Regions from separate parts of the Geodermatophilus sp. SYSU D00708 genome, predicted to be linked through region 2. Evidence: predicted binding sites of a transcription regulator. Region 2 holds the regulator's gene; the other holds the start of a gene.
What was found. Region 2 encodes LexA, which represses DNA repair genes until DNA is damaged. Its sites were predicted from a motif close to TCGAACANNTGTTCGA; they were not measured.
Positions count from the first base shown of each region.

Region 1 (9,643 bases), on a different contig from region 2:
CCCGGCCTCCCGGACCATCTGCAGGTGCTCGGCGGTCTCCACGCCCTCGGCGACCGACCGGATGCCCAGAGTCCGGGCCAGCGAGACGATCGCGGCCAGCACCGCGCCGGTGCCGCCGGCGGCCAGCCGTGCCGCCGCGGTCAGCAGCGAGCGGTCGATCTTCAGCGTGCCGATGGGCAGCGCGAGGAGCTGGGCCAGGGAGGACCAGCCGGTCCCGAAGTCGTCGATCGCCACGCGGACGCCGAAGTTGCGCAGCACCGACAGCTGGTCCTCGGCGCGGGTGGGGTCCTCGGCGACACTGGTCTCGGTCAGCTCGAGCACGAGCCGCTCCGGGGGCAGCCCGGAGTCGTGCAGGGCCACCCGGACGTCGCGGACCAGCGTCTCGGCGGAGAAGTGCCGGGCGCTGATGTTGACCGACATGCGCAGCGGCAGGCCCTGGGCGGCCCACTCCGCGGCCTGGCGGGTGGTCTCGCCCAGCAGCCAGCGGGTGATCGGGATCAGCTGGCCGGTCTCCTCGGCCACGGAGAGGAAGGCGTCGGGCGAGAGCAGGCCGCGCTCGGGGTGGTTCCAGCGCAGCAGCGCCTCCACGCCGTCGATCTCGCCGGTGTCGACGCGCACGACCGGCTGGTAGTGGACGACGAACTCGTCGACCGCGCCGTCCCGCAGCCGGTTGGCCACCTCCAGCCGCCAGCGCGCGGCCTCGCGCAGCCCCGGGGAGAACAGGTGGATGCGGTCGCGGCCGGATCCCTTGGCCGCGTAGGCCGCGGCGTCGGCGTCGCTGAGCAGCTGGTGCGCCTGCTGGGCGCCGGGCTGGGCGGAGGCGACGCCGATGCTGGCCGACAGCGGGACGGAGATGCCGTTGGCGACGAAGGGGCGGGCGAACGACGACTGCAGCCGGAACGCCAGCGCCGCGGCCTCGGAGGTGTCGCACCCGCGGGCCAGGACGAGGAACTGGTCGCCGCCGAGCCGGCCGACGGCGTCGGTGGGCCGCACCTGGTCGGCTAGCCGCGCGCCCACCTGGCGCAGCAGCTCGTCGCCGACCTCGTGGCCCAGGGAGTCGTTGACCGTCTTGAACCCGTCGAGGTCCAGGAAGAGCAGCGACGCCCGGGCCCGGGGCTCGGCGAGGGCCTCGCCGATCAGCTGAAGCAACCGCGAGCGGTTGGGCAGCCCGGTCAGGTCGTCGTGGCTGGCCTGCCAGGCCAGTTGCTCCTGCACCCGCACCCGCTCGGTGATGTCGGTGTGGGTGACGACCACCTGCCCGGAGGGCTCGACCCGTGCGGCCTGCAGCCGGAACCACTGGGGGTCGGCGCCGAAGGCGTGCGCGTAGTCGTGGACGAACGCGCGGTCGGCCGTCCCCGGGCCGCCGGTGAGGAGCTCGCCGATGCCGGTGGAGATGGTGCGCAGGTCCGCGAGCGACAGGTTCTGCGCCAGGACCTCCAGGTAGTCGTCCCCGACCGCGCCGGGCCGCAGCCCCGCGGCGCGGACGAGCTCGCTCGCGGCGTGCCACCGGCGGTTCACCGAGGCGATCCGGCCGTCCGGGTCGATCAGCGCGGTGGCCTGGGGCAGCGCCTCGAGCACGGCGGAGACCTGGTGCAGCTGGGCCGCGGTCTGCCGTTCACTGCGGCGCTCCTCGTCGATGTCGCGCAGGAAGGCGGTGAGCCCGTCGGCGTCGGCGAAGGCGCGGATCTCGAACCAGCGGCCGAAGGGGACGTAGAAGTACTCGAAGGTCCGGGGTCGCCCGTCGGCGAGCACCGCCCGGTACTCGTCCTCGATGACGGTGCCGCGGACCTCGGGGAAGAGCTCGAAGGCGTACCGCCCGACCATCTCGTCGGCGTCGTCGCCGAACAGGTCCTCCGCGGCGGCGTTGACGTACGTGAACCGCCAGTTGCGGTCGAGGCGGTAGACGGCGTCGGCAACCGGGGACAAGGGGTCGGCTGTGGCGACGTGCTCACCCCGGACGTGTCCGTGCACCAGCCAGCTCACTCTCCCCCTGCAGCGTGCGTCGGCCCCCGTCGGTGGGACGACGCCACGGCCCGTCCCCCCACGGATCCGGCGTCCGACGCAGTACCGAGGGTAACGGCACGCGTGTAATTCAGGCAGCCTCCACTGTCGCCCGGTCCATGATGCGGCGCACGGCCGACCCGGCCGGGAGGGACCCCAGTGCCGGGCTCCAGTCGCCGGCCAGGCGGGTCGCGCAGAACGCGTCGGCGACCGCGTCCGGGGCGAACCGCAGCAGCAGCGACCCCTGCAGGCACAGCGCGAGCAGGGCGGCGACGCGGCGGGCGCGCATCGGCAGCTGGTCGGGGTCGGCGAGCTCGGCGGCCAGCCGGGCGACCGCGGTGTCCAGCCTCGGGTCGGCTCCGCGGGTGAGGTCGATCTCGGCGCGGACGGCGGCCAGCGAGTCCGAGGAGCGGCTCATCGCCCGCAGCACGTCGAGGGCGATGACGTTGCCCGAGCCCTCCCAGATGGAGTTCAGCGGGGCCTGTCGGTAGAGCCGCGGGAGCCCGGACTCCTCGACGTAGCCGTTGCCGCCCAGCACCTCCATGGCCTCGGCGACCGCGGTGGGGGTGCGCTTGCAGACCCAGAACTTGGCGGCGGCTCCGGCCAGGCGGAGGAAGGCCGACTCCCTCGCGTCGACGGCCGCCGCCAACCGGACGGCCAGCGCGGTGGCCGCCTCGCTCTCGACCGCGAGGTCGGCGAGGACGTTCTGCATGAGCGGCTGGTCGGCGAGCAGCGCGCCGAACGCCCACCGGTGCCGGGCATGGTGGACGGCCTGGGTGAGCGCGGCGCGCACGGTGGCCGCGGAGCCGAGGACGCAGTCCAGCCGGGTCGCGTTGACCATCTCGATGATCGTCGGGACCCCGCGGCCGGGCTCGCCCACCAACCAGCCCGTCGTCCCCTCGAACTCGACCTCGCTGGAGGCGTTGGAGCGGTCGCCGAGCTTGTCCTTGAGCCGCTGCAGCCGGAAGACGTTGCGGCTGCCGTCGGGCAGCACCCGGGGGACGAGGAAGCAAGAGACACCCTCGGGGAGCTGGGCGAGGACGAGGAAGAGGTCGCTCATCGGGGCGCTGGTGAACCACTTGTGGCCGGTCAGGGCGTAGCTGCCGTCCGGTGCCGGGACGGCGCGGGTGGTGTTGGCGCGGACGTCGGAGCCGCCCTGCTTCTCGGTCATGCCCATGCCGGCGACCAGGCCGCGCTTGCCCGTCGGCTCGGCGAGGCCGAACTCGTAGGCGGTGGCGGTGAGGCCGGGCTCGTAGCGGGCGGCCAGGTCGGGGGCGGCGCGCAGCGCGGGGACGACGGCGTAGGTCATGGTCACCGGGCAGGCGTGCCCCATCTCGACCTGGGTCCAGCCGAGGTAGCCGACGGCCCGGCGCACGTGCGCGTGGGGGTCCGCCGGGGTGGTGGGGTGGGCGGAGGACACGGGCGCCCACGGTGCGCCGGCCAGCCCGTGCTCCACCGCGGTGCGCATGAGGTCGTGCCAGGCGGGGTGGAACTCCACCTCGTCGACCCGGTGCCCGTAGCGGTCGTGGGTCCGCAGGCGGGGCGGGTTCTCGTTGGCCAACCGCCCCCACTCCTGCGCCTGCTCGCTGCCGGCGAGGGCGCCGAGCGCCTTGAGCGAGTCCAGGGTGGCGGCGTCGGCGTGCCGTACGCAGGCCTCGGCGAGGGCGGCGTCCCCGGCGATCGGGTCGTGCCCGGCCAGCGGCGGGGCCTGGTTCGTGACCTCGTGCGTGACGCCCATGGCGGCACGGTACGACCGTGCGGTTCCACGTGGAACGCGCTCGACGGGGCCGCTCGACCGCCGTCGCTGGAGCTCTCGAGGACGCCGCCGCCCGCGGTCACACGGCCGGGGGGCCACGCGGTACGGCCCGCGCGCCGACCCCTCCGACGCCACGTGGGTCGGAGGGGTCAGGTCGCGGCGTGCAGGAGCGGGCCCGGGGCGAGTCAGGCGGCCATGGGCAGCAGCGGACCAGGGCGGGGCCGACCGCGCGGGGCGGCGGGCCCGCCGCGTGGCGTGTCAGGCGGCGGCGGGAAGCAGCGGGCCGGTGTGGATCGGGGTGCCGTCGGGGCGCCAGGTGCGCCATCGGCCGTCGGGTTGTCGCTCGACGCGGAAGCCGTGGTGGACCTTGGTGTGGTGCCGCTCGCAGAGCAGCGCGGAGTTGTCCAGGCTGGTGTGGCCGCCGTTGATCCACTCCAGCACGTGGTGCACGTCGCACCACCAGGTCGGAGCGCCGCAGCCGGCGAACACGCAGCCGCCGTCGCGGACCTCCACCGCCCGTCGTAGGTGGGGCGGGACGAGGCGGAGGGTGCGGCCGTAGTCCAGCGGCCGCCCGTCGGGGCCGAGCACGATCCGGGTGAGCTGCCCGTCGCAGGCCAGCCACCGGGCCCGGGCCGCGGAGATCACCGCCCCCGAGCCGAGCGTGCCGGCACCGGGGGCGGTGGCCGGGTCCACCAGGTCCTCGATGCCGATCTGCACCAGCACCTGCGGCTTGTGCCCGCGCAGCTGCGGCAGGCCGCCGGCGGCCAGCTGGTTGTCGCACAGCTGCACCAGCGCGTCGGCCAGCTGCTGGCCGCGGGAGCGGTCGTCGCCCGCGCACCGGCCGGCCTGCACGACCGCTTCCAGCGCGGCGGCCAGCTTCTCCCCGCCGACCGCGTCGAGGTCGACCCGGCCGGTGATGCCGCCGTCGGCGTGGCGGGCGATGGCCAGCCGCCGACCCGCGGTCGGATCCGGCTCGGGCCCGTCGGGATCGAGGCGGGCCAGGTAGTGGTGCACCACCTGCCGCAGCTCGTCGTGTGGCCGCTGCGCGGCGACCTGCGCCAGCACGGCGTCCACCTCGGCCAGGTCGACGCCTTGGGCGGCGGCGCTGAGCCGGTCGTGCCGGGTGATCGGCTCGATGAGCGCGACCTGGCCCTCGGTCACCGCGCCGGCGGCGAACGCCGCGGCCACCGCCGGCAGAGACGCGCACGCCCGCCCGGCGCGGACCACCCGGCCGGCCTCGGCCGCCGACAGGTGCCCGTGCCCGCGCAGCCACGACGCCATGGACTTCAGCCCGTCGAACTCCGCCGCGCCGGTGCCCTCGCACTCGGCCACCGTGCGCGCCACCTCGGCGGCCAGCCGGTTCTGCGCGGCCAGCAGCCCACGGCAGCCGGACCAGCAGCGCCGGCCCGAACAACGGCGCCAGCTCCTCCCCGGACAGGGTGTCAAGGGCTGCGGTCAGCGCCCGCAGCACCTCCGGCAACTCGTCCACGACACCTCCCCAGCGGTTCGATCAAGCGTTCGTAGTCCACCGCCGCGAGGGTCCCGCCGCAGGTCGAATCCCCAGGTCATACGGCTGTCCACAGATCCACGGGCGTGGTTGACGGCCACGCTTCGGAGGAGTCGCGGCGGCGGAGTCCGGTGGCCTTCGGCACCGTCCTCGCCGTGTGGTCGCCGAACACGCACTACACCGCGGGTCCGGCGACCAGAGCGCGTGGTTCGTCGCCGTCAGGGCTGCCACGGCGCGTGGTTCGTCACCTTCGGAGCGGGCGCAGAGGACGGCGCTGGTTCGTCGCCGTCAGGGCGGCCACGGCGCGTGGTTCGTCGCCGCCGGGGCGGGCGCAGAGGACCGCGTGGAGGCCGGCGTCCACGCGGTGGCTCGGACGGCGGACGACGGGCCTGGACCCGTGCCTCAGTGGACCAGGCGGCCGATCGCCCACCGGGCCAACGGGGCGTACCCGAGCACCAGCGGCGCCGGGCCCGCCATCCGCAGCCCGGTCGTGCTGCCGCCGTCCGGACCTTCGGCCACCCAGTGCAGCAGGTGCAGCCGCACCGGGCCGAGCGCCACCGTCCAGGACCACCGGCGGGCCGGCTCGTCCACGGCATCCACCACGAAGGGCAGCGCCACCCCCAGCGGGCCGTGCACCCGGCCGTGCACACCGGCGACCAGCCGGGGAACGGGCAGCTCCACCCCGGTGACCTGCGGCGCCCACTCCGGCCACCGCGCCGGTACGGCGTAGCGCTCCCAGACCTCCGCCGGCGCCTCGGGCCCGGTCGCGTGCAGCGTCAGGACGCTCACGCCGGCGGGCCGCCGAGGAGCAGCTGGCGCAGCATGTGCATCGCCAGCGACACGGCCCGCTGCCGGACCGCCGAACGCGACCCCGGCAGCACCACCGACCGCGGCTGGTGCCCGTCCGGGCCGACGGCGCACAGGTGCACCGTGCCGACCGGCTTCTCCGGCGACCCGCCGCCGGGGCCGGCGATCCCGGTGATGCCGACGCCGACGTCGGCACCGAAGCGGGCCCGCGCCCCCTCCGCCAGCGCCGCCGCCACCTGGGTGCTCACCGCGCCGTGCTCGGCCAGCATCTCCGCCGGCACGCCGACCAGCTGCTCCTTGGCCGAGTTCGCGTACGAGGCCACCCCGCCGAGGACCCACGCCGACGACCCCGCCCGCTCGGTCAGCCGCGCCACGAGCAATCCGCTCGTGCAGGACTCCGCGGTGGCCACCGTCAGCCCGCGCGAGCCGAGCGCCTCGGCGACCAGGTCGTCGACGGTCGGGCCGGTGGAGAACAGCTGCCCGCCGTGTGCCTCGCGCAGGACGTCGACCAGCCGGTCGTACTCGGGCTGCGCCGAGGGCCCGAACCGGCTGACGATCTCCAGCTCGCCCTCCCGGAGGCAGGTGGTGATCTCCAGGCCGGGGAACTCGTGCTGCCGCAGCGTCGCCGCCAGCTGCGACTCCAGCGTCCCCCACAGCCGGACCGTCTCCTGCCGCAGCTCGACGCGGTCGGCCAGCGCCCGCTGCACCTGCGCGTCGGCCAGCGCGGCGGGCCACATGCCCTGCAGCTCCGACGGCGGGCCGGGCAGCACGACGACCACCGGCCCGGTGCGGCCCTCGGCCGGTGGGACGACGAGACCGGGTGCGGTCCCGACCGGCGGCAGCACGGTGGCGCCCGCGGGGACCAGCGCCTGCTTCCGGACGCCGGCCGCGGTCGCCTCGGCGTCGGCCCGCCAGCCGCGGCCCTCCATGAGCCCCTCGACGATCGCGCCGATCCGCCGCTCCAGCTCCGGGTCGACCGCGGACGGCCGGCCCTGCACCTCGCCCACGAGTTGCGCGGTCAGGTCGTCGGCCGTCGGCCCGAGGCCCCCGGTGGTGATGACGAGGTCCTCGCCGGCGAGGTACCGCAGCGCCCCGCGCAGGTCGTCGGGCCGGTCCCCCACCACGAGGACGGCACCGACGTCCACACCCAGGAGCCGCAACTGCTCGGCCAGCCACGGGCCATTCCGGTCGGTCACCCGCCCGGTGAGCACCTCGGTCCCGGTGACGACGATCCCCGCGCGCACGCCCACCCGGCCGACCCTAGTGAGGTCCGAGACCCGCCGCGTCGCTTGCGGGGAACACGCTGCTCACCCCGCTAGCGTGCCGGGGGACGGACCGGTCCGCTTCCGGACGCCGCGCGTGAGCGAGGAGGAACCGTGCACCAGCCGACCACCAGCCCCGAGCCCGCGATCCTGCCGGAGACGCCGGTCCGCGGCGTCGCCGAGGCGCCGGTGCCTCCCGGACCGCCGGTCCAGCCCACCGGCCCCGTGGACTTCGTCCCCGGGCCGCCCGGCGTCGGCGCCCCGCCGCTCCCCGGGGCCACGCCGCCCCCCGGGTTCGTGTCGCCACCCGGGGCCACGGCGCCCCCCGGGGTCGCGTCGCCACCCGGGGCCACGGCGCCGCGTCCCCGCAGGGGAGGCCGGCAGGGCGAACGGACTCGCACACGGCGCGACCCCCGCGAGGACCGCACCGCCCGCACCGCTCCCCGCCTGCCCCGCCAGCAGGCCGGGCTCGCCGGTGCCGGCCTCGCCGCCCTCTGCCTGCTCCTGCTCGAGGTCGGGCTGACGCTGGGCTTCGGCGACGGCCCGCTCTGGTCGACGGTCCCGCTGTGGTCGGCGTTCGCCACGCTGGGCGCCCTGCTCGGCCTGCTGCCGTTCGCCGGCCGCGTCGTCCCCGGCGCCCGGGTGCGCCCCGAGGGCGCGTGGCGGGTGGCCGCGGCCGGCCTGACCGGCCTGGCGGTCTTCTGGGTGCTCGTGGTCCTGCCGGAGGTGGCCGGCAACCGCGGCTTCGTCCTCACCGTCGCGCTGGCCGCGCTGGGCGCGGCGCTCTGGATCGCCCCGGCCCGCCGGCGCTGACCCCGGGGCACGGGTCAGTCGCGGCCGTTCCCCCGGCCGTTGCCGTTCCCGTTGCCCGCGTTGCCGTTGCCGTTACCCGAGTTGCCGTTGCCGTTGCCGTTGCCCGGGTTCCCGCCGGAGTCCGGCCCGTCGTCGGCGTCCCCTGAGCCGTCGGCGTCCCCTGAGCCGTCCGAGTCCCCCGAGTCGTCGGCTTCCCCGGAGTCGCCGGAGTCGCCGAAGTCCCCCGAGCCGTCGGCGTCGTCACCCGCGAGGTCGTCCGGCGCCGCCCCCGACGCCGAGTCCGCCCCCGAGCCCGACGCCGGCCCCGACGCGTCCGCGACCGGGTCGTCGACGACGTCCACGACGGGAGCGGCCGGCGCCGCCGGCGGGACCACCGTCTCCACCACCCGCTCCACCACGACCGGCGCCGGCGGCGTCACCGCCACGGTGAGCGTCACGAGGTCACCCGGCGCGAGCGCGCCGACCGGGCCGAGGCCGACCACCTGGCCGGCCGGGACGTCGCCGCGTTCCTGCGTCACCCGCTCCACCCGCAGGCCGAGCGCGGCCAGCGCGGCCTCCACCTCGTCGACGGGCCGGCCGAGGTGGTCGGCGGCGGCCACCAGCACCCCCGTGGACGCCGGGTCGGACGGGGCGGCCGGCGGCGCCGCGGTCCCCGCCACGGGCTCGTCGCCGGCGACCTGCAACGCGGCGATCCCGATGCCGGCACCGGCCAGCAGCGCGGCGACCGGCACCAGCAGCCGACGGCGGCGCGGCACGGGCGCGAGCCCGGTCAGCGACAGCGGCGCCGTCGGGGGCGGCGGGAGGGTCCGCCCGGCCCGGACGTCGGCGACGGCGTCCCGGACGGCGGCACCGTCGGGGAACCGGGCGGCCGGGTCCTTGACCAGCGCGGTGGCGACCAGGGTGCGCAACGGCCCGGGGACGTCGGCGGGCAGCGGCTCGGGCTCCTCGCGGATCTGCATGAGCGCGATCTGCACCGCGTTGTCCCCGTCGAACGGACGCCGACCGGCGAGGCACTCGTAGGCGATCACCCCGAGGGCGTAGACGTCGCTGGCCGGGGCCGCCCGCCCGCCGGCGGCCTGCTCCGGGGACAGGTAGTGCGCGGTGCCGACGACCTGGCCGGTCCGGGTGAGCGGCACGCTCGACGCCGACCAGGCGATGCCGAAGTCGGTGACCTTGACCCGGCCGTCCACCCCCAGCAGCAGGTTGCCGGGCTTGACGTCGCGGTGCACCACCCCCGCGGCGTGCGCCACCGCCAGCGCGGCCGCCACCTGCCCGACGACGTCCAGCGTGCGCTCGGCGTCGAGCCGGCCCTCCCGGGCGAGCAGGGCGGAGAGCGGCTCGCCCTCCACCAGCTCCATGACCAGGTAGGCGAGCGTCTCCCCCTCCGCCGACACCTCCTCGCCGTAGTCGTGCAGCGCGGCGATGCCCGGGTGTAGCAGCCGGGCGGTGTGGTGGGCCTCGGCGCGGAAGCGGGCGAGGAAGGTCGGGTCGCCGGTG
Region 1 covers NZ_JBJGYS010000007.1:96,861-106,503, forward strand. The annotation lists gene ACI79D_RS08495 (putative bifunctional diguanylate cyclase/phosphodiesterase) at 1-1,926, opposite strand, end outside; gene ACI79D_RS08500 (acyl-CoA dehydrogenase family protein) at 2,093-3,739, opposite strand; gene ACI79D_RS08505 (DUF222 domain-containing protein) at 4,016-5,089, opposite strand; gene ACI79D_RS08510 (SRPBCC family protein) at 5,667-6,053, opposite strand; gene ACI79D_RS08515 (competence/damage-inducible protein A) at 6,050-7,321, opposite strand; gene ACI79D_RS08520 (hypothetical protein) at 7,448-8,146, shown strand; gene ACI79D_RS08525 (protein kinase domain-containing protein) at 8,161-9,643, opposite strand, start outside.
Region 1: the regulator LexA is predicted to act here: its motif matches at 5,264-5,279, upstream of ACI79D_RS08505 (DUF222 domain-containing protein).

Region 2 (9,643 bases):
GGCTGCCGTCCTCGTACATCCCGGCGGTCATGTAGCCCTCGGCACCGGCGACGCTGAACGACGTCGTCATGCTGGTCCGCTTCTTGGGCAGCCGCTTGCGCACCGGGTGCGACAGCGCCGCGGGAGCGGCGGCCGCGGTCTCCACCTTCGCGTCGGCCTTCTTGGCCTTGGCGTCGGAGAGCGGCTGGCCGACCTTGCAGTTGTCGCGGTAGATCGCCAGCGCCTTGAGGCCGAGCTTCCAGCCCTGGAAGTAGATGTTCTCGACGTCCTCGACGGTCGCCGTCTCCGGCATGTTGACCGTCTTGCTGATGGCGCCGGAGATGAACGGCTGCACCGCGGCCATCATCCGGACGTGGCCCATCGGGGAGATGGCCCGCTCGCCCATCGCGCAGTCGAACACCTCGTAGTGCTCCGGGCGCAGGCTCGGGGCGTCGACGACGTGGCCGTGCTCGGCGATGTACTCGACGATCGCCTCGATCTGCTCGTCCTGGTAGCCCAGGCTGCGCAGCGCCCGCGGCACGGTCTGGTTGACGATCTGCATGGAGCCGCCGCCGACCAGCTTCTTGTACTTGACCAGCGAGAAGTCCGGCTCGATGCCGGTCGTGTCGCAGTCCATCATGAAGCCGATGGTCCCGGTGGGGGCCAGCACGGAGGCCTGGGCGTTGCGCCAGCCGAAGTCCGCGCCGATCGCCAGGCACTCCTGCCACTGGGCCGTGGCGGCCTTGAGCACGTCGGCGTCGTCGGCGCCCACCGGACGGATGGCGTCGTTGGCCGCGGCGTGCTTGCGCATGACCCGCGCGTGGGCGTCGGCGTTGCGGGCGTAGCCCTCGTACGCGCCGACGATGCCGGCGAGCTCGGCCGAGCGGCGGTAGGCAGTGCCGGTCATCAGCGAGGTGATGGCCGCGGCGAGGGTCTGGCCGCCGCGCGAGTCGTAGGCGTGCCCGGTCGCCATCAGCAGCGCGCCGAGGTTGGCGTAGCCGATGCCCAGCTGACGGTAGGCGCGGGTGGTCTCACCGATCGGGTCGGTCGGGAAGTCGGCGAAGCAGATCGAGATGTCCATCGCGGTGATGACCAGCTCGACGGCCTTGACGAAGTTCTTGGCGTCGAACGTGCCGTCGTCCTTGAGGAACTTCATGAGGTTCAGCGACGCGAGGTTGCACGAGCTGTTGTCCAGGCTCATGTACTCCGAGCACGGGTTGGACGCGTTGATCCGGCCGGTCTCGGGGTTGGTGTGCCAGTCGTTGATCGTGTCGTCGTACTGGATGCCCGGGTCGGCGCACTCCCAGGCGGCCTGGGTGACCTTGCGGAACAGCGACTTGGCGTCGACGGTCTCGATGACCGCCCCGTCGAGCCGGGCGCGCAGGCCGAACTCGGTGCCGTCCTCGACCGCCCGCATGAACTCGTCGGAGACGCGGACGGAGTTGTTGGCGTTCTGGTACTGGACGCTGGTGATGTCCTTGCCGCCGAGGTCCATGTCGTACCCGGCGTCGCGCAGCGCGCGGATCTTGTCCTCCTCGCGCGCCTTGGTCTCGATGAACTCCTCGATGTCGGGGTGGTCGATGTCGAGGACGACCATCTTCGCCGCGCGGCGGGTGGCGCCACCGGACTTGATCGTGCCCGCGGAGGCGTCGGCACCCCGCATGAAGGACACCGGGCCGGAGGCCGTGCCGCCGGAGGACAGCAGCTCCTTGGACGAGCGGATCCGGGACAGGTTCAGGCCGGCGCCGGAGCCGCCCTTGAAGATGAGCCCCTCCTCCCGGTACCAGTTCAGGATCGAGTCCATCGTGTCGTCGACGGCGAGGATGAAGCAGGCGCTCACCTGCTGCGGGGCGCTCGTGCCGACGTTGAACCAGACGGGCGAGTTGAAGCTGAAGTACTGGTGCAGCAGCATCCAGGTCAGCTCGTGCTCGAAGATTTCCGCGTCGCCCTCGGTGGCGAAGTAGCCGTACTCGCGGCCGGCCTGCCCGTAGGTGAGCACGACCCGGTCGATCAGCTGACGCAGGCTGCTCTCCCGCTGCGGGGTGCCCACGGCGCCACGGAAGTACTTCGTGGTGACGATGTTGGTGGCGTTGATGCTCCACGAGGCGGGGAACTCCACGCCGCGCTGCTCGAAGTTGATCGACCCGTCCCGCCAGTTCGTCATGACGACGTCACGACGCTCCCAGGTCACCTCGTCGTACGGGTGCACCCCGGCGGTGGTGAAGACACGCTTGACCTTGAGGCCCTTCCCCCGGGTCGGCGCCTTGGCGGCGCGACGCGTGCGGCCGGTCAAGCGATCCTCGGTCTCGGTCACGGAGCTCTCCCTCTGTTGTGGGTCCTGCTGGTGGGGAAGGCGGCTGGGGAAGAGAGCCGCACTCTGTTCTAGCGGGTGGTGCTGACAGTTCTCAGGTGCCGGCGGCACTGCCGGCGGAGGCGGCCTGGCCCCGCCCACTCCCCCGCCGGCGCGGCGCCGGCGGGGTGTCCTGCATGCCAGGGAGCGGCGGGGTCCCGGCAGCGATGTGCCGGGCCCGGAGCTCGGTGATCTCCTTCTCGAAGTCCTCGAGCGAGGTGAAGGCGCGGTAGACGCTGGCGAAGCGCAGGTAGGCGACCTCGTCCAGCTCGCGCAGCGGCCGCAGGATCGCCAGCCCGACCTCGTGGCTGGGGACCTCCGCGGCCCCGCTCGCCCGAATGGCGTCCTCCACCTGCTGCGCGAGCTGCTGCAGCTGGTCCTCGTCGACCGGCCGCCCCTGACAGGCCCGGCGGACGCCGGCGACCACCTTGGTGCGGTTGAACGGCTCACTGACGCCGCTGCGCTTCACCACGGCGAGGACGGCCTCCTCCACCGTGGTGAACCGCCGTCCGCACGCGGGGCACGACCGGCGGCGACGGGTGGTCGCCCCCTCGTCGGCCTCGCGCGAGTCGATGACCCGGCTGTCGGGGTTGTGGCAGAAGGGGCAGCGCAAGGCGACTCCCCTCCCCTCGTGGTGGTCCGTCGATCGCTCCGCCCGGCCGGTGCGGCGGCCGCGGAGCGGCCGGAGCGCCGGGCCCGGGAGGTCGGCTGTGGACCCTCCTGGGGACATCCGGTGGACGCCACGGGGAGAACCTGAGGACCGGCCTGTGGACGGGCTTACAACGGTGCAACTACTAGATGTAGGGGAACCCTAGGCCGCGGCCCACAAGATCTGCAAGCCGGGACACGCCCTCGAGACACGGCCGTGACCAGGGACGCTCTGCCGTCACACCCGCCACGGCGATCCGTCGCGACACGCCCCGCGGGGGTCGCTCGGAGGCGCCGGAGGGGTGTATGGCGTGTCGGTGAGACGACCGCGACGACGGGACGGAACCGGGTCAGGCGCGGACGACGCCGTCGGCACGCGGGCTGCGCGGCCGCGGCACACGGTCCCCCAGGCGCAGGGGCCGGGTGAGGCAGTCGAGCTCGGGGCGCGGCGGGACGGCGACCGCCTGGAGGTCGACGCGGGTGTCGTCGTCGGCCGCCCGGTGCCTCCCGGCCACCGCAGCGGGCGCCCGGTGACGGCCGGCGAACGCGCTCCCGACCGCCGGCATCTCCGCGGTGACGTCCCCACCGTGCCGACGCCGGGACGGACCGGCACCCCCGGCCGGCGCCAGAGCCGGCGCGCCCAGCACACCGGCGACCAGCCGCTCGCGGGCCGCGGCGCGCCCGAGGTCGAGTACCGGCGCGCCGGCACCCGCACCGGGGACCGCCGCGGCGGCGCCGGCGGTCGCCGGACGCGGCTCGGGCAGCCGCAGATCGCTCAGGGCGGTCCAGATCTCGCGGTTCCGGCCGGCGACCGCCACCCGGACCCAGACCTCACAGGAGCCCTGCGCGTCGTGGCGCCAGCCGAGGATCGACCCCGGCCACCAGGCTCCGTCCACGGACACCTCGACCGACTGCGACTGTTGGGTGAAGACCGCTGCTCGGCCTCCGGACGTCCGCGACACGGCACTGACGTTAGGTGGCCCGATGACCACAGAGCGTCAACGTCTCCGCACGGAGGGTTGACGAACCTGGCCGGTCCGCCTTGTCGCTGTCTGGCCTCGGCCGGGACCGCACCCGGGCGGCGGCGCGGTTCGTCGGCGACGTCAGGGCAGCTGGAGGACCTGGACGTCAGGGCAACTGGAGGACCTGGCCCGGGACGACCCGGGCGCCGTCGAGGTCGTTGATCTGCTCGATGGCGTCGACCACGGCGCGCACGTCCTCGTCCGGCCCGGCGAAGTCGGCGGCGATCGACCACACGCTGTCCCCGGCCTGCACGACGACGCTGCGCTCTCCGGCCAACCGCAGGTCGCCGTCACCGCCGGCCACCAGGGGACCGAGCCACGACCCCAGCGCCACGCCGGCACCCAGAGCGAGGACCACCGACAGCCGGCGGGCCCGCTGGGTGAGCCGCAGCCGCGATCCGGCGGCACCGCCGACCCGGCCACACCCCCCGCGCACCGGGCGACCCGACGGCGCACCAGGCACCGCCGCTCCCGCCGGACGCGCCGGCACCGGGCGCGCCACCCGGGGCCGCACGGGCACCGGCCGGGCCGCCCCGACACCCGGACGAGCAGCCTCAAGAACCGCCGGCCGGGACGGCGCCTGCACCGCCGGCCGGCCGACATCGACCCGGGACGGGACCGTCCGCGACACGGCGGGCCGCGGCGAGCGCCCCGGCTCGCTCCCGGCACCGCCCGGCACCGCCCGGAGCCGGGGCCGCCAGGGCACCTGCACCGCGTCGTCGAAGTCCAGCACCGCCTGCTGCACGCCTGCCACGACCACTCCTCCCGACCGACCCCGCACCGTCGAACGTCTGTTCGATTCGAACGTCTGTGCGATGTCTACCGGACGGGTCCGACAAACACCATCCCGCCCCGCCGAGCACTTCGAACATGTGTTTGATCGAGGGCCCTGAGCACGCTACGGTCGGTCCCGACGGACGAGACGTGCTGCGGTGAGCAGCCGACGAGGAGGCGACGGTGGCGGAGAAGAGCGGGACGTCGGGGAGCCGCCGGAGGACGGCCGGCACGCCGGCGACCACCGAGACGGCAGCCGTGCGCACCTTCCCCGACCGGGGTGAGGCCGGCGACGGCCTGACCCAGCGGCAGCGCCGCGTCCTCGAGGTCATCCGCGACTCGATCGACCGCCGCGGGTACCCGCCCTCGGTGCGCGAGATCGGTGAGGCCGTCGGCCTGTCCTCGGCCTCCTCGGTGGCCCACCAGCTGACGGTCCTGCAGAAGAAGGGCTGGCTGCGCCGCGACCCGAACCGGCCCCGGGCCCTCGACGTCCGCCTGCCCGGCGACGCCCCCGCGGAGCTCGTCGCCCCGGCCGCCCCCGCCGGCGTCGAGGAGGGTCCCGCCCCGACCTACGTGCCCCTGGTGGGCCGGATCGCCGCCGGTGGCCCGGTGCTCGCCGAGCAGGCCGTCGAGGACGTCTTCCCCCTGCCCCGCGAACTGGTCGGCGAGGGCACGCTGTTCATGCTGAAGGTGGCCGGTGACTCGATGGTCGAGGCCGCCATCTGCGACGGCGACTGGGTCGTGGTGCGCCAGCAGCCGACCGCCGAGAACGGCGAGATCGTCGCGGCCATGATCGACGGCGAGGCGACGGTCAAGACCTACAAGCGCCGCGACGGTCACGTGTGGCTGCTGCCGCACAACCCCGCGTACGAGCCGATCCCCGGTGACGAGGCGACCATCCTGGGCCGCGTCGTGACGGTGCTTCGCCGGGTCTGACGCGCGCCCCGCGCGCTCAGCTCAGCGCCGCCGCACGCTCAGCACACGCCCCGCCGCACACTCAGGAGCGGCGGCGCAACCTCCCGACGATCCACACCAGCGCGGCGGCGACGACCGCAGCGAGCACGCCGGCCGCGATGACCGTCGCGCCGCCGTCGTCGGTGCTGAGCAGGTCCGGCACGGAGCCGTCCGCCGACCCGGAGGCCGCGGCCGGGCTGGGGACCGCGCTCAACGGGACGACCGTGACGTCGGCCGGCAGCCCCTCGCTGGACACGACCAGACCGGTCGTGTCGGCGGTGAAGCTGATCGCCTCACCCTGCGGCGACTCGGGCAGGGGCAACCGGACCGGGTCGGCGGCCAGCGCACCGGCCACGTCGGATCCCGACAACGGCCACACGTAGGCGTCGGTGTAGGTGCGCAGCGCGACGAAGCGGCCGTCGGGCGAGACCGCTCCCCCGGTGACCATCAGCTGGCCGGCGCGCCCGACGGGGCCACCGGGAGTGCCGGTGAGCGTGAACTCGACGCCGGCCACCTCGGTGAGGCCGACCGTGCCGGCGTCCACGAGGGCGCTCACGGGGCGGTACACCTTGCTCGCGCCGAGCACCTCCTTGGACACCAGGTAGGGCGTGCCGTCGGGGGCGAGCAGGAGCGCCTCCACGTCGCGTCGTCCCTCGGGGAAGGCCAGCCGGTAGACCTCGGTGGTGTCGTCCGGGCGAAGGGCGATGAGCGCCACCGTCTCCCGCGTGCCGTTGTTGTCCCCGGTGTCGGCCAGCCACACCGTCCCATCGGCCGCCACCGCGAGGTCCTCGGGGTCGTAGGGGTCCACCGCCGCGCTGCGCACGTCGATCACCAGGCAGGTGGCGTCCAGGACGTACACGTCGACCCGGTCCCCGCCGTCGTCGATGGCCAGCATGCGGTTCCCCACCACCGCCAGGCCGGAGAGCTCCGGCAGGCGCGGGTCGGTGACCTGGCACTGCGTGCGCGGGCCCGCGGCCTCCTCGGCGTACGCGGGCACGCCGGCACCCTGCACGAGCGTCAGTGCGAGGGCCGACCCCGCTGCCAGACGCCGTACCGCGGAGCCGCTACGCGGACGGGTGGCCAGCTCGGGCACCCACCCAGCGTGACATCGCGACTGCGTCCAGTGCGTGAACCACGCCCAACAGCAGGATGCCGACCGACGCTCCGACCACGGCGTCGGTGACCCAGTGGAAGTCCAGGGACACCATGGCCACGCCGGTGGCGACCGGTCCGGCCACGCTCAGCAGCCGGAACGTCCGCTGCACGCCGGCCGAGAGACGGAACTCCACCGCCTGCCAGCGGGCGACGCCCCACATCAGCACCGCGTTGGCCACGTGGCCCGACGGATAGGACTGGCCGTCGCGGTGGAAGAACGACCCCGGGTAGGCCGGCGCGGTGCGCCCCGTCCCGTACTTGAAGCCGTAGACGACCACGGTGAGCAGCGCCAGCGCGACCAGGACCCGTAGCAGCGGCACGACCGTCCGGCGCGACCAGAGCAGGTAGCTCACCAGGACCGCCAGGACGATCAGGATGAAGCCGCGCCCGCCGAGCTGGGTGACCGCCCAGACCGGCCAGTACGCCGCGGAGTCCTTGAGGTCCCAGGAACTGACCACCTCGGAGACCCGCAGGTCCATCCGCTCGAGGACGCCGCGGCTGAGCAGGTCGGCGGTGACCGCCACGGTGACGAGCAGGGCCGCGCCGAGCAGCCACCACGGCGGCCGGCCGGCGGAGACGACCCGCTCGTGCGGCGCGGTCGCGACGTCGCCGGCCGCTGGGCGCTCGCCCGGCCGTCGCCGCACCGCGCCGCTGGTCACGTCCTCACGGTACCGGGACGTGACCCGATCGTGACCTCGGCTGACCGGAACGGGCGCGCCACCCCGGTCAGCCGACCGGAGCGGCGAACTCCTCCAGGGCGGCGGCGAGCGCGCCGTCCACCCGGGCGGTCAGCCGGGTCCCGCCGGCCTCGTGCTCCTCCCGGAGCACCTCGCCGTCGCGGTGCACGCGCGCGACCAGGTCGCCGCGGTCGTAGGGCACCAGCACGTCGACGTCGACGTCCGGGCGGGGCAGCCGTGCGGCGACGATGTCACGGAGCTGCTCGACGCCCTGCCCGGTGCGGGCGGACACCCACACCGCGCCGGGCAGCGCCCGGCGGAGCATGAGGATGTCCTCCTCGCTCATCGCGTCGACCTTGTTGACGACGATCAGCTCGGGCACCGCCGAGGCGTCGATCTCCTGGAGGACGACGTGGACGGCGTCGATCTGGCCCAGCGGGTCGGGGTCGGAGCCGTCGACGACGTGCAGCAGCAGGTCGGCGGCGGCCACCTCCTCGAGCGTGGACCGGAAGGCGTCGACCAACTGGTGCGGCAGGTGCCGCACGAAGCCGACGGTGTCGGTGAGGGTGTACTCCCGGCCGTCCGGGGACTGCGCCCGCCGGACCGTCGGGTCCAGGGTGGCGAACAGGGCGTTCTCCACCAGCACCCCGGCGCCGGTCAGCCGGTTGAGCAGGCTGGACTTGCCGGCGTTGGTGTAGCCGGCGATCGCCACGCTCGGGACGGCGTTGCGCCCCCGGCTGCTGCGCTGGGTGGCCCGGGCGGTGGCCATGCCGGCGATCTCCCGCCGCAGCTTGCTGACCCGGGCGCGGATGCGCCGTCGGTCGGTCTCGATCTTCGTCTCACCCGGACCGCGGGTACCGATGCCGCCACCGCCGGCGACCCGGCCACCGGCCTGCCGGGACAGCGACTCACCCCACCCGCGCAGCCGGGGGAGCATGTACTGCATCTGGGCCAGCTCGACCTGCGCCTTGCCCTCCCGGCTCGACGCGTGCTGGGCGAAGATGTCGAGGATCAGCGCGGTCCGGTCGACCACCTTGACCTTGAGGATCTTCTCCAGCGCGTTGAGCTGGCCGGGCGTCAGCTCGCCGTCGCAGATCACCGTGTCGGCGCCGGCCGCGGCGACGATGTCGCGGATCTCGGCGGCCTTGCCCGAGCCGACGTAGGTGCCCGCGTCGGGCTTGTCGCGCCGCTGGCTGACCGCCTCCAGGACCTGCGAGCCGGCGGTCTCGGCCAGCGCGGCGAGCTCGGCGAGGGACCGGTCGGCGTCGGCCTGGGTCCCCTCGGTCCAGACACCGACCAGCACGACGCGCTCCAGGCGCAGCTGGCGGTACTCGACCTCGGTGACGTCGGCGAGCTCGGTGGACAGGCCCGCCACGCGGCGCAGCGCGCCGCGCGCCTCGAGGTCGTAGGAGCCCGTCGTCTCCTCCGGCTCGCCCCACCGCTCGGCGGGACGGGTCGCCTCCTCGGCCGGCTCGGGGGCGGCGCGCAGGGCCCGCTCCTCGGCGCCGCCGTGGCCGGCGCGGTTCTGTGCTGTCGTCATCGTGTCCAGCGTGGCACGCCCCACCTGCCGGGGCATCTGAGTTGTCATCGCCCGGTACAACACCGCGGCCGCCCGGGACCATCCCGACGCGTGACCGGGGCGGCGCCGGGTAGGGCCGGACCCCGACGACCACGAGGAGGCCGAGCATGACCGAGAGCAGCAGCCCGGGCGCCGACGAGGAACTCGACGACCCGGGCCGCGACCCCAAGGGCCTCGACCCGCCGCGCAACCCCCTGGGCGCCGGTCCCGACCAGGACAGCGGCCGCGGCCGGCCGTCGGGCAGCCCCGGCACCGCCGGCGAGTCGATGATGCCGGAGGCTCCGGAGGGCGAGGAGACGCCGAAGAGCTGAGGGACTCCGCGGGCGGGTCAGTCCCCGAGCCACTCGGGGGTCAGCTCGCCCGCGGCCACCACGACCGCGGGGCCGGTGAGCACCGTCGTCGTCGCGTCGATGCGGACGGTGAGCCGGCCGCCGGGGACGTCGACGACCACCGTCCCCGCGTCGGCCCCGCCGGCCTCCAGCGCGGCCCACGCCGCCGCGCAGGC
Region 2 covers NZ_JBJGYS010000006.1:126,133-135,775, forward strand. The annotation lists gene ACI79D_RS07685 (vitamin B12-dependent ribonucleotide reductase) at 1-2,293, opposite strand, end outside; gene nrdR (transcriptional regulator NrdR) at 2,385-2,942, opposite strand; gene ACI79D_RS07695 (hypothetical protein) at 3,328-3,873, opposite strand; gene ACI79D_RS07700 (LysM peptidoglycan-binding domain-containing protein) at 4,106-4,435, opposite strand; gene lexA (transcriptional repressor LexA) at 4,957-5,709, shown strand; gene ACI79D_RS07710 (hypothetical protein) at 5,771-6,724, opposite strand; gene ACI79D_RS07715 (phosphatase PAP2 family protein) at 6,792-7,541, opposite strand; gene hflX (GTPase HflX) at 7,609-9,099, opposite strand; gene ACI79D_RS07725 (hypothetical protein) at 9,246-9,449, shown strand; gene dapF (diaminopimelate epimerase) at 9,467-9,643, opposite strand, start outside.